DNA from 2 places in the Brevibacillus sp. SAFN-007a genome. Region 2 is predicted to be linked to the other one. Evidence: riboswitches for the same ligand, from Rfam matches in the RefSeq annotation. Region 2 holds a riboswitch; the other holds the start of a gene.
The links. A riboswitch is a leader RNA that binds a small molecule or an ion and turns the genes downstream of it on or off. The one in region 2 is predicted to bind S-adenosylmethionine.
Positions count from the first base shown of each region.

Region 1 (6,349 bases), on a different contig from region 2:
CTCCGCTCGGGCCGAAGCCTACGCCAGGCGCGACGACCACGTGCGCTTTTTCCAGCAGCAAATCGGAGAACTCCACCGAAGTAAAGCCCGCCGGAACGGGGAGCCAGGCAAAAAACGAGCCTTGCGACGGCGGAGCCTGCCAGCCGATGCGATGCAAATGGGAGAACAGCGTATTGCGGCGGCTCTCGTAGACGGCCACCAGATCGCGCACGCACTGCTGCGAGTCTGTCATCGCCTTAGCCGCAGCCATTTGGACGGCCCCAAACAGACTGACGAAGTAGTGATCCTGAATCAGATTGATGAGTCTCACCAGCTCGCGGTTGCCGACCATCGCGCCCACGCGCCAGCCGGCCATATTGTACGTTTTGGACAGCGTGTAGAACTCTACTCCGACCTCTTTTGCCCCCGGCACCTGCATGAAGCTGACAGGCTTTTGGCCGTCGTAGCTGATCGCGCCGTACGCGAAGTCGTGACAGACAACGATCTCTTGCTTGCGCGCAAACCGGACGGTCTCCTCGTAAAAGGCAAACGGGGCATTCACCGCTGTCGGGTTATTCGGATAGTTCAAAAACATCAGCTTGGCGCGGTCCAAATCGGCTTGCGGGATTTTGCTGTAGTCGGGCAAAAACCGGTTTTCTGCCATCAGCGGCATCATGGACATCCGGCCGTTCACGACCGCGACGCCGGACCAGTAATCCGGATAGCCAGGGTCCGGCACGAGCGCTACATCGCCCGCGTTCATCAGCACCTGGCAAATTTCCACGAGTCCGGTCTTGCTTCCGAACAAAATCGCCACTTCTTCCTCCGGATCGAGGTCCACAGCAAATTCTTGCTTGTACCAGTGGGCGACCGCCTGCTTCAGCTCCAAGCGACCGGAGAATGGCGGATATTTGTGGTGCAGCGGATTTTCTGCCTGTGCCTTCAGCTCTTCCACAATATGCGGCGGGGTAGGCAAGTCCGGATTCCCTTGGCCCAGATTAATGACGTCATGCCCGCTAGCGATGACTTTGTTTACTTTTGCCACCAATGTCGCAAAAAACTGGGTCGGGAGCCGATCCATCATGTCGGAAGGTTGGATGCGCATCTGTCTTCAGTTCCTTTCTTTTTTGGCCAATGTACAGCAAAAACCCCCTCTTTCCGTACAGAAAAAGGGGGAGATCAAGCTTGGTCACGTCCTTATCTGTCAGGAATTCTCCTGCTGGAATTGGCACAGCATCTGCAACACGAAAAGCGTGCAGATCCGCTGCCGGGCTTCATAGGGCCAGTCCCTCCGCCTCTCTTTATAAGTAAATCACACGGAATATACTGTTTTAATCTTCTTCATACTACCTTGCCTGCTCCAAACGTGTCAAGATGCTTCGCACGGCCAACGAATTTTTCCTGGCTACAGCTTTTCCGCGGCCGTCGCAGGCACTTTTTGGACGCGGCCTTGAAAAGCGCTGTGCAGGGCGAAGAACAGCACAGACAAAAGAGCCAGCCCCGCCATGATGTACAAAAGCCCTTGCGCCTGGAGGTGCTGGAAAATGACGGCCCCGAGCAACGGTCCGAGCATGCGTCCCGCAGATCCCGTACCCGAGATCAGCCCTTGAATGAAGCCTTCGCGCCCCTGTGGGGTAAACTCCGCCGCCACGGCAGGTACGGCCGGCCAGACGAGCATCTCTCCCAGCGTCATAATGAACATTCCGGCGACGAAACCAGCGTAGGAGGTCGTCTGCGCCAAAATCAGCATCGACAGCACGAACACGTACGAGCCGAGCAGCATTTGCGCCCGGAGCGTGCGGGCGAAGCGGCGGATGACCCAGGCGATCAGCGGCTGGCCGAACAAAATCAGTCCGCCGTTGATCGTCCACAGCAAGCTGTACTGGCGCAAGGAAATGCCCAGCGATTGCATGTAGGTCGACAGCACCGTCGTCCACTGGACGTAGACCATCCAGCTGATGAACAGCCCGCTGCACAAGAGTAGCAAGGCGCCCCACGCCACTTTTTTCGTCGGCAGTTGCTGTAGCGGCGAAAGGGCCTCAACCGGTTTCCGATGGGCTGCCGGGGTTTGAACGGCAGCGGCGGGAGCGCCTGCTGTCTTGGCTTGCTCCGCCTGATGGCCCCGCTCTGTGACCGCCTTGAGTTGCCGAGGCAGGACGAGCGCGAACATGGTAAGCACGATCACTTGCGCGATGGCGTTGCCAAAGAACGTCCAGGCAAACGAAATACTCGCCAGCATGCCGCCGAGGGCAGAGCCAGCCGCCACCCCGGCATTGAGCGCGACGTAGATCATGTTGATTCCTTTGCGCCCGCCCTCCGGCCACAGGACGACAGCGAGTGCATTCATGACCGGAGACAGCGCGCCGTAAAACAGCCCGTTCATCAGCAGCAAGACCGTATAGACCAGAAAGTCATGCGTGACGCCAAGCCCGACCGAGACCAGAATGATGCCGAGGGAGGCAAAGACGATCGTACGCATTTTCCCCCAACGGTCGAACAGCATGCCGCCTGCGATGCTGCCGATCAGAAAAGCCCCCTGATTCCCTAACAGCAAAAAACCCGCTACGGTCAGCGGCTTCCCCAGATAGTCGTGGATATAGATGGTGACAAGCGGCCAAATACAGGCCATTCCTGTGGAAAACAGGATCGCAGCCATCGCCAGCAGACGAATGCTGCTCGGATAGGATTGCCATTTCTGTCTCATGGTCTAGTTCTCTCCCCGGCGAAAATCGCCGCTTTTTCCGCCCGTTTTGCTCACCAGGCAAGTCGGACCGATGACCATTCCTTTATCCATCGCCTTGCACATATCGTACACCGTCAGAGCAGCGGCGCTGACAGCGGTCAAGGCTTCCATCTCGACGCCCGTCTTCCCGGTCGTTCGCACACAGGCCTCAACGGCCAGCGTCGTCTCGTTTTCAAAAGCGAAGCGAATGTCGATTCCGGTCAAAGGCAGCGGATGGCACATCGGGATGATCTCCCACGTTTTTTTCGCTGCCAGGACACCTGCTACCTGTGCGACTGCCAGCACATCTCCCTTTTCGATCCGCCCTTCGCGAATGCGGGCGAGCGTTTCCGGCTTCATGACGATTTTGCTCTCTGCCACAGCCTCCCGCTTTGTGTTGTCCTTTTCCGAGATATCCACCATCCGCGCGCGGTTTTGTTCATTAAAATGCGTCAGTTGATCGTTCATGCGACTATCCGTCCTCCCTCTCGCGCGACCTGCAACCGGTCAAAAAACCCGGCTGAAATCGGTCTTTTGTCTACTCCTACCTTACTCCCGCGGCCTGGGAAAAGCAATGGAAACATCGCTTCTACCCATGGCTGCGGCTCGCGGCTCTTCTTTCACAATCTTGCTCTCCTACTGGCAAATCCGTACGGAAATACGGTGACGACGGTATACTGGGCGTACCACAGCCAGCAAGTGCTGGAAAAGCTTAGGTTTGGGAGGCGTTTGCGCAAATGAGGGAGAAACCATATGTACACTGGTCGAGAGTAACCGTGAGAAAGGGGAGCTTGTATCTCGCCGCGACAGCCAAGGGACTCTGCTTCGTCGGCTCCCGGAACGGCTCGTTGCAGGAGCTGACCGATTGGCTCGCCCGGCGCAGGCCCCGCTATGTGGCCGTGCAGGATCACGAGCTGCTCGCCCCTTATGCGGCGGAAATTCGCGAGTATTGGCAAGGGATGCGCCAGCGCTTTTCGTTCCCGCTCGATCTGGAAGGCACGCCGTTTCAGCTCGCGGTCTGGGAGGCGTTGCGCCAAATTCCATACGGGCAGACGACTTCCTATTCCGCGTTTGCCGCTCAAATCGCAAAGCCCGCCGCCGTCAGAGCGGTAGGTGCTGCGATCGGAGCCAATCCGCTGCTTTTGGCCGTCCCCTGTCACCGGGTCGTCGGCAAAAACGGCAGCCTGACCGGGTATCGCGGCGGCCTGGACATGAAGTCGGAACTGCTCGCGCTGGAAAAAGAATGTTTCCCCAACGAAAAAACGAAGAAGGGATCAACGTGAACGTCACTTTCTTTTCCAGGCAGCCAAAAACGCTGCTCCATAAAGGAAGCGGATTTTTGACCGATTACACGCATTCGCTCAATCCGTACATCGGCTGCTCATTCGCCTGCTCGTACTGTTACGTGCGGCAAATGCCCGTGTCGCTGTTTCGCGGGCAAGACTGGGGGACGTGGGTCGATATCAAAACGGATGCTGCCGCTCTGCTCGCCAAAGAGCTGCAGCGGGCTAAAGCGAAAGGAACCGTCTCCATCTTCATGTCGTCGAGCACAGACCCTTACCAGCCCATTGAATATCGGGAAAAAGTGACGCGCTCCCTGCTTGCGGTCATGGTAGAGCATCCGCCCGATTTTTTGCTTGTCCAGACCCGCAGCCCGCTCGTCACCCGCGATCTGGACTTGCTGCTGCGCCTCGGACAGCGGGTACGCGTCAGCATGACGGTGGAAACCGACCTGGAGGAAATTCGCAGACATTTCTCCCCGCAGGCCCCTCCCATTCCCGCACGGCTCCGGGCACTCCGGGAGCTGGCAGCCGCAGGAGTCCCGACGCAGGTGGCGATCGCGCCTGTCTTGCCGAGCAGCGAGGCTTTTCCCGCCCTGTTGCGGCCACTGGTCAAGCGGGTTTGCCTCGATGACTTTTACATGGGCGACGGCAGCGGCGGCAAGCGGACGAAGAGAAACGGAATCCCCTCGCTTTTTGCCGAGCTGGGATTGGAGCAATGGGCGGAGCCGGACGCCTATCGGCTTGTCTACGATCGCCTGCTGCGCGTGTTCGCAGAAGACGAGCTGTTCATAAGCCAAAAAGGCTTCGCACCCTAGGCCCGCACAGAACCCCTCCGCGCATTGGCATCTGTGGCGGATTGTGATATCGTCAAGCCATAGACAACTGTCATTCCAATCAGAAGTGAGGAATTGCATTGACCATTACCATCTTGTTGTTTGCCGGACTGGCCGAGCGGGCACATACTCGCGAGATCCGGCTGACTTTGCCGGAGCCAGCAACCGTTCGCGACCTGCTGCAAGCAGTGAAAGCGCAGTATCCGGCTCTCGCGCCGCTTGTCGACAGCTGTTTTGTCTCCCTGAATCACGAGTACGCTGCTCCTGATCGCGTTATCAGCCCGGAAGACGAAATCGCCCTCCTGCCTCCTGTCAGCGGCGGCGAAGAAGTACCTCGCTTTGCGATTACCCGGGAGCCGCTGTCTGCGGACAAGCTTGTCAGGCTGGTGAGCAACCCGCATGCGGGCGCGATCCTGACGTTTGTCGGAACCGTTCGCGAATTTACGCACGGACAGCGCACGGTCTACCTGTCCTATGAAGCGTACGAACCGATGGCTGTAGAAAAAATGAAGCAGGTGGCTGCCGAGATCGAGCAGCGCTGGCCCGGCGCCCAGGTCGCCATGCACCACCGCATCGGCGACCTGGCCGCAGAGGAGATCGCCGTCGTCGTCGCAGTGGCAACGGCGCACCGCAACGAGTCTTTTGAAGCCGGCCGTTACGCCATCGAAAGGCTAAAGCAAATCGTCCCCATCTGGAAAAAAGAGATCTGGGAGGACGGCAGCGAATGGAAGGGCCATCAGCAGGGCCCTTGGAATCCGCTTGCGGCGTACGAAGGAAAGGAGGAGTAACCGCTTTGGATACACGTTATTCCCGCCAGATTCTGTTTCATCCGATCGGGCGGAGCGGACAGGAAAAACTGTTGCAAAGCCGCGTCGCCATCGTCGGGATGGGGGCGCTCGGCACGGTGCTGTCCAATCATATGGTTCGCGCCGGAGTAGGCTTTGTTCGCCTCATTGACCGCGATTTCGTCGAGCCGAGCAACCTGCAGCGGCAAATGCTCTACGACGAGTCAGACGCCGCCCAGCATTTGCCAAAAGCCATCGCGGCGCATGCCAAGCTGACGAAAATCAACTCGGAGGTCACGATTGAACCGATCGTCGCCGATCTGTCTGCCTACAACGCCGAGGAGCTTTTGCGCGACGTCGATCTCGTGCTGGATGCCACCGACAACTTTCAGGTGCGCTATCTGGTCAACGACGTGTGCGTGAAGCACGGAATTCCCTGGGTGTACGGCGGCGCGGTGAGCGCGACGGGCACGTTTACGACCATCCGCCCCGGCGTCACGCCATGTTTGCGCTGCCTGTTCCCCGAGGCGCCGAATCCGGGGGAAATGCCGACCTGCGATACCGCGGGGGTCATCGGTCCGATCATCCATATCGTCGCTTCCTATCAGGCGACGGAAGCGTTCAAGCTGCTGGTCGGGGCAACGGATGCGCTCAATCCGAACCTGGAGCATTTTGAAATCTGGCAAAATCGCCATCAGCAAATCAAGGTGGCAAATGCCCGGCGCAGCGATTGTCCGACATGCGGCA
Region 1 covers NZ_JBQCKK010000004.1:58,819-65,167, forward strand. Annotated here, with positions in the region: gene ACTHO6_RS07010 (pyridoxal phosphate-dependent aminotransferase) at 1-1,084, opposite strand, end outside; SAM riboswitch class I at 1,174-1,289, opposite strand; gene ACTHO6_RS07015 (MFS transporter) at 1,385-2,683, opposite strand; gene moaC (cyclic pyranopterin monophosphate synthase MoaC) at 2,687-3,169, opposite strand; gene ACTHO6_RS07025 (methylated-DNA--[protein]-cysteine S-methyltransferase) at 3,439-3,984, shown strand; gene ACTHO6_RS07030 (SPL family radical SAM protein) at 3,945-4,799, shown strand; gene ACTHO6_RS07035 (molybdenum cofactor biosynthesis protein) at 4,898-5,605, shown strand; gene ACTHO6_RS07040 (ThiF family adenylyltransferase) at 5,611-6,349, shown strand, end outside.
Region 1: it holds a riboswitch for S-adenosylmethionine, as region 2 does, so the genes downstream of both, ACTHO6_RS07010 (pyridoxal phosphate-dependent aminotransferase) here and ACTHO6_RS08735 (aminotransferase class I/II-fold pyridoxal phosphate-dependent enzyme) in region 2, are expected to answer to the same signal.

Region 2 (6,349 bases):
TTCATGGTTATCCACGGATCTTCGCCTCCTGCAAGGCATTTCGCCGTTTCTGTTCATGAATCGTCGGGCTCGACACCTCTATTATGGCCAGGCAGCCGGTTCTCATACACGCTTTTTACAACAAATCGGCGGCCAGTTGGGCAAGCACGCTCCGCTCGCCTTTTTCCAGGCGAATGTGCCCGGCCAGCTTCTGATCCTTGAACACCTCGACCACGTACGTCAGACCGTTGTTGCTTTCGTCCAGGTACGGATGGTCGATTTGCTCCGGGTCTCCCATCAGGACGATTTTCGAGCCGTCCCCTACCCGCGTCAGAATCGTTTTCACCTCATGCTTCGTCAAGTTTTGCGCCTCGTCAATAATGATGAATTGCCCCGGAATGGAACGACCGCGAATATAGGTCAAGGCTTCTACTTGCAGGCTGCCCATCCCCGCCAAAATTTTATCGAGATCCCCTGGTCGCTTCGTATTGAACAAATATTCCAGATTATCATAAATCGGTTGCATCCACGGCCGCAATTTCTCTTCTTTCTCGCCGGGCAAATAGCCGATGTCTTTTCCTAAAGGAACGATAGGTCTTGCCACTAACAGTTTTTTGTACTTTTGCTGGTCTTCGATCTGCAACAATCCTGCTGCCAGCGCCAGCAACGTCTTCCCTGTCCCCGCCTTGCCCGTCATGGTCACCAGCGGGATATCGTCTCGCAGCAAAAGCTCGGTTGCCATCCGTTGCTGCACGTTTCGGGCCCGGATGCCCCAAATCGGATCGTCGTCTGAAACAAGCATTTCCAACATTTTTCCATCGGGGTCCACTTTTCCGATGGCAGAAATGGACGGGTTGCATTCGTCCTTCAGCACGAGAAACTGATGCGGATAAAAGCGATAGCGAGGGAAACAGGAGGCCAGTTGCAGCCTTCTCGTCGCGTAGTACGTTTTGATGATCTCCGAGGCGACCATCATTTTCTGATAGCCCGTGTAGATACTGGAAAATTCCCCCACCACACGATCGGAGAGAAAATCTTCTGCCGAAATGTTCAAAGCATCTGCCTTCACACGCATGAGCGCATCCTTGCTCACCAAAATGACGGGTCTGGGCTGTGGGGATTGGTTCTCCTCCTCCTGCAGGTTAAGGGCGACCGCCAAAATGCGGTTGTCGTTGGTCATTTCCGTAAATTGCTTTTGCAGTTGGTGAAGCGAGGAATGGTTCAGCTCCACCCGAAAGAGCCCGCCTGTCTCCAGGGTAATGCCTTTGTGCAAGTGACCCAGCTCACGAAAACTGTCAAAGAGCCGCGATACGTACCGTGCGTTGCGGCCAATTTCATCCATGTACCGCTTTTTGGAATCGATTTCTTCCAACACCACAGCGGGTATGACAATTTCGTTGTCAGCGAAAGAGAACATCGCCCGTGGATCTTGCAGGAGTACGTTGGTGTCCAGTACGTAGATTTTCTTCAAAATCTCGCCTCCTATTACCCTTCTTCTATACGGTATGCAATTTTTGGAGGGATGCTCAATTGTGGCGACGTGATGTACTACAGTCTATGTTCTGTCGGACAGAGATAGACGGCCCTTTGGCAGAATGAATTGGGGATGGGGGGACAAAATACAGGTAACCTGCCCTCCACTCAAGGAGGCATTACGGGAAAGGGAGAATGCGTGTGAAACGGATAATCGTCGGTTGCCTAGGCGCCAGCCTGCTTTTTTCAGGGTGCATGTCTAACAACAAGCCGCCAGCCAACCAGGCTGCGCCACAGCCCAACCAGCAAGTGCCTCATACCCAGCGCGTCCAGCAAACGGCCCCGGGACCTTCTTACAACCAATCTTCGCAAGCGACAGCCGATCGGCTTGTGCAATTGGCTACCCGCGTGAAAAAGGTCAACGGAGCGACAGCGGTCGTCCTCGGCAAGATCGCCGTCGTCGGGATCGATGTGGACGCCCATCTCGATCGGCCAGAGGTCGGCGTCATCAAGTACTCCGTTGCCGAAGCGATGAAAGAAGACCCGCAGGGCGCAAATGCGATCGTGACAGCCGATCCGGACATCGTCCAGCGGCTGAGGGAAATGGCTGCGGACATCCGGCGGGGCCACCCGATCTCGGGCTTTGCCGAGGAGTTGGCCGATATCGTCGGCCGCATCATTCCACAGCTGCCGCGCGACGTAAGGCAGCGGGAGGAAACGCCCTCGCAGGAAAATGAACAGCGCATCAATCAAAACGGCCGCTCTCTGCCGCAAGGAAACGACAAGATCAACGCAAACCGTACAGGCACCCCATAAACTCATAAAGAAAAGGAGGCATTCGCCTCGGGAGATTACGCCCGGGAAAATGCCTCTTTTTGCGTTGGGGCAGACTTCAGGGGCGGCAGCGCATCCAGTGCCTGCTTCAAGTCCGCCAGCAAGTCGTCCACGTCTTCCAGCCCTGCGGACAGCCGAATCAGGCCATCGGTGATACCGCGTGCTTCCCGCTCCGCCGCTGGCATCGCTGCATGCGACATCGTCACGGGATACGACAAAATCGTCTCGACCGCTCCCAGGCTCACCGCCACGATCGGCAGCTTCACCCGATCAAACAACGCCTTGGCCCGTTCGCGGCTCCCCACATCGAAGGACAGCACCGCGCCGTGACCGCTTGCTTGCCGTTTTTGGACGAGATGTCCCGGATGGTCAGCCAGCCCCGTATAGTACACGCGGTTCACGCCCGGGTGCGCTGACAGCCACTCCGCTAAAATTCCGGCTGATTTGGTGCTGACATCCAGCCGTGCCTTGAGCGTTTTCAACCCGCGCATCACCAGCCAGCAGTCCTGCACGCCAAGGATCGCGCCCATGCCGTTCTGAATCAGGTAAAGCTGCTCGCCGAGCGCGGCATCGCGCGTCACGGCCAGGCCCGCCACAACGTCGCTGTGCCCTCCAATAAACTTGGTCGCGCTGTGAATGACGACATCCGCTCCCAGCTCCAGCGGCCGCTGATAGTACGGCGTCAAAAACGTATTGTCGACAATCACGAGCAGCCCGTGCTCCTTGGCAACGGCGGACACCGCTGCGATATCGGTCACTTTCAGCGTCGGATTGGACGGCGTTTCGAGATACACCCCTTTGGTAGCCGGCGTAATCGCCTCGCGCACGGCCTCTGTGCGCGTGGCATCGACAAACGTAACGGAAATGCCCATTCTCGACAACACGCGGGTCAAAAAACGAAAGGTGCCGCCGTACACATCCTCCGCGACTACGATATGGTCGCCGGCCGAAAAGAGCATGAACACGCTGGAGATGGCCGCCATGCCGGAGGAGAAGGCAAAGCCGCGGGCGCCGCCTTCGAGAGCGGCAATCGCTTCCTCCAGGGCGTGCCTGGTCGGATTGCCGGAACGGGCGTAGTCATAAGCGCCTGGCTGGTCGAGGTCAAACTGGTGAAACGTGGATGCCTGGTAGATCGGAACCGACGACGCACCTGTAACCGGATCGATGCAGGCTGAGCCGTGAAGCAGCTTCGTTGCGAAGTTCATCGGACAGCCCCCCCAACAACGGCAAGGCTCGCGTCCAGCGCTTGAAACAGATCCGCGATCAAGTCTTCCGGATGCTCAATCCCTACCGACAGTCTCAGCAATCGGTCACACACGCCGACGTATTCTCTCACTTCCAGCGGCATGTCAGCGTGGGTCTGTGTCGCCGGATACGTACACAACGACTCGACGCCACCAAGGCTTTCCGCAAAAGAGACGAGACGCAAATGTTGCAAAAACAAGCCCACCTGCTCCGCAGACCGGACCCGAAAGGAAACCATCCCGCTAAAACCGCTTGCCTGACTCGCCTGGATCGCATGCCCGGGATGCTCTTCCAGTCCAGGGTAGAATACTTCGGAGACAGCCGGATGCTCCTGCAGCTTTTTCGCCACAGCCAGCGCGTTTGCCTGATGTCTTTCCATGCGCAGCGCCAATGTCTTCATGCCGCGTACCAACAGCCAGCTGTCTTGCGGGCCCAATACCGCGCCAATGGAATTGTGCAAAAACCGGATTTTTTCCGACAACTCCTCTCCTTTTGTCACGATCAGTCCGGCCAGCACATCGTTGTGGCCGCCCAGGTACTTCGTCGCGCTGTGCAGCACGATATCTGCGCCAAGCTCCAGCGGGCGTTGACAATACGGGGTCATGAACGTATTGTCGACAATCGTCAAAAGTCCATGCCGCTTTGCCAGCTCGGTGATTTGGCGAATATCGGTAATCTGCATGAGCGGGTTCGTCGGCGTCTCGACGAAGATCGCCTTTGTCTCGGCCCGCAGCGCGTTTTGCACCGCTTCCAGGTCGCGCAGGTCTACGTAGGTAAAAGACAGGCCGTAGCGGGAAAGCACCTGCTCGAACAAGCGATACGTCCCTCCGTACAAATCGAGCGACACAAGGAGATGGTCCCCCTGGGAAAACAATCCCATCACCGTATGGACCGCCGCCATTCCCGATGCGCAGGCAAAGCCGGCATCGCCTGATTCCGCCTCGGCAATCGCTTCTTCCAATACGGCACGGGTCGGATTTGCCGTACGTGTATAATCATAGCCTGTGCTCTGCCCCAATGCCGGGTGGCGGTATGCGGTGGCATAGTAGACAGGAAAGCTGATCGCTCCCGTTTTCTCTTCTCTGCCTACGCCTGCCTGAACTAATTTGGTTTCCAATCTCATACGCAACTCTCTCCCTCCCATGATGTGCGAGGGGCATGAAAAAAAGCCCCCTTTTCTCTGAAAGAAGGCTTTGTTTACGTCACCGTAAGCAAGACCTTCTCATCTTTCAGAGTTACATAACTCTGCAGGAATTAGCACCATTATCTCCCCGTATGAACGAACATACGGTTGATTGGTTGCCGGGCATCATCGGGCCAGTCCCTCCGCCTCTCTGGATAAGAAGTTTTGCTATTCAATTTGAATGACCTAATACTAAAGGATACGACGGTTTCTTGTCAACAGGATTTTCCATTATTGTGCAGAAGTCCGGATCAGGCGTTTTTCAGCGCGGTCATGACCTGATTGTCCAGCTTTGCGGCCGCATTTTTGTCGTACGTCTTTTCGTACTGCGGCTCTACGGAAATGCGCGAGCCGTAAAACATCACGTCCCGGACGGAGTCGATGGCAATCTCCACCACCGCCAGCTTCAGCGGAACGCCCTCCAGCCGCTCGGCTTTGAGCGCCGCGCGTCCGTTGATCGCAAAAGAGGAGCCAGCGCCGATCAGATGCAGAACGACCTGCGGCTCTTTGGCAATATTGGCGAGTATGCGCGAGCGGGTATCCACGGCAAAGCGGATGAGTCCGTTGTTCACCGCATATGTCCAGGACAAGGAACTGAGCGATGGCGCCCCTGTCTCGTGATCGACTGTGCCCAGTGTGACAAATCGCTCTTTTTGCAGGAGCGCGAACAGTTCTTCTGACAAGGTTTGGGATACGGTTTCAGCCATTCGGATGCCTCCTCGTAAACGTATGTACGTCTATTGTACCCTTCCTGTCTGACATTAGGCAAACGTTTCCTCCCCACCTTGCTTCTGCCTGTTTTTTTCCCTAAACTGGTAGATAACCCATGGAATCGGATAAGGAGGTTGGAAAAAGTGGCACCTACGCCTACAGATCGGCTGATGCAGCAAATCGACCAGGTCCTCCAGGAGTTGCAGGAAGTGCGGAAACTGAACGCGCGCATGGATAAAATCGCCCTGTTTCTGGAAGATATCCGGCTCGCAGACGTGATTCAAAACTACACTGCCCCGCGCAAGCTGCTCTGGATCAATTTCCTCGCAGGACTTGCCCGGGGTCTTGGCTTGACGATTGGAACAGCGATCATTCTCACGTTGCTCGGCTCGCTGTTGACTCAGTTTCTTTCGATCCCGATTCTCGGCGATTACATCCGCCAGCTGGTCGAGTATGTACAGACCTACAAGCAGCCGTAACTGCGCCTACTTGCCGCTTCTTTTGACGCGGTCCTCGTCATCGTCGTCGTCGCGATCGTCGTCACGGTCCCCCTCCCATTTGCCCTCGTGCTTTTTCCAGTAGCCGTAGGCTTTTCCATGGGGTTGGTTGTGGCTGTCCTTTTCCTTGTTGTCCCTGCCGCCATCCTTCTTTGGCGCATGGGTGATTTTCGTATGCAGCGCGATGTCTGCCTGTTTCACCAGCTTGCCTTTCGCATACAGCTCCAGACGGACGGTTTGGGCTGCCAGCGCACGGCTTTTATCGGAGAACGTCAGGCTGTATTCGCCTTTGTCGTTCGGCTTGATCTGCTTTTTCTTGCCGTCCGGGGTGACAACGACAAGCTTTTCGTCTTGTTTCGCATCCAAGCCCTTGACGGTGCCTTTGAGCTGAATCGCCTTTTTCTTCGGGTCGTACACCGCCGTTCCG
Region 2 covers NZ_JBQCKK010000005.1:163,032-169,380, forward strand. Annotated here, with positions in the region: gene ACTHO6_RS08720 (PhoH family protein) at 116-1,450, opposite strand; gene ACTHO6_RS08725 (YhcN/YlaJ family sporulation lipoprotein) at 1,648-2,268, shown strand; gene ACTHO6_RS08730 (trans-sulfuration enzyme family protein) at 2,304-3,491, opposite strand; gene ACTHO6_RS08735 (aminotransferase class I/II-fold pyridoxal phosphate-dependent enzyme) at 3,488-4,654, opposite strand; SAM riboswitch class I at 4,751-4,876, opposite strand; gene ACTHO6_RS08740 (pyridoxamine 5'-phosphate oxidase family protein) at 4,966-5,421, opposite strand; gene ACTHO6_RS08745 (DUF5665 domain-containing protein) at 5,596-5,904, shown strand; gene ACTHO6_RS08750 (hypothetical protein) at 5,911-6,349, opposite strand, start outside.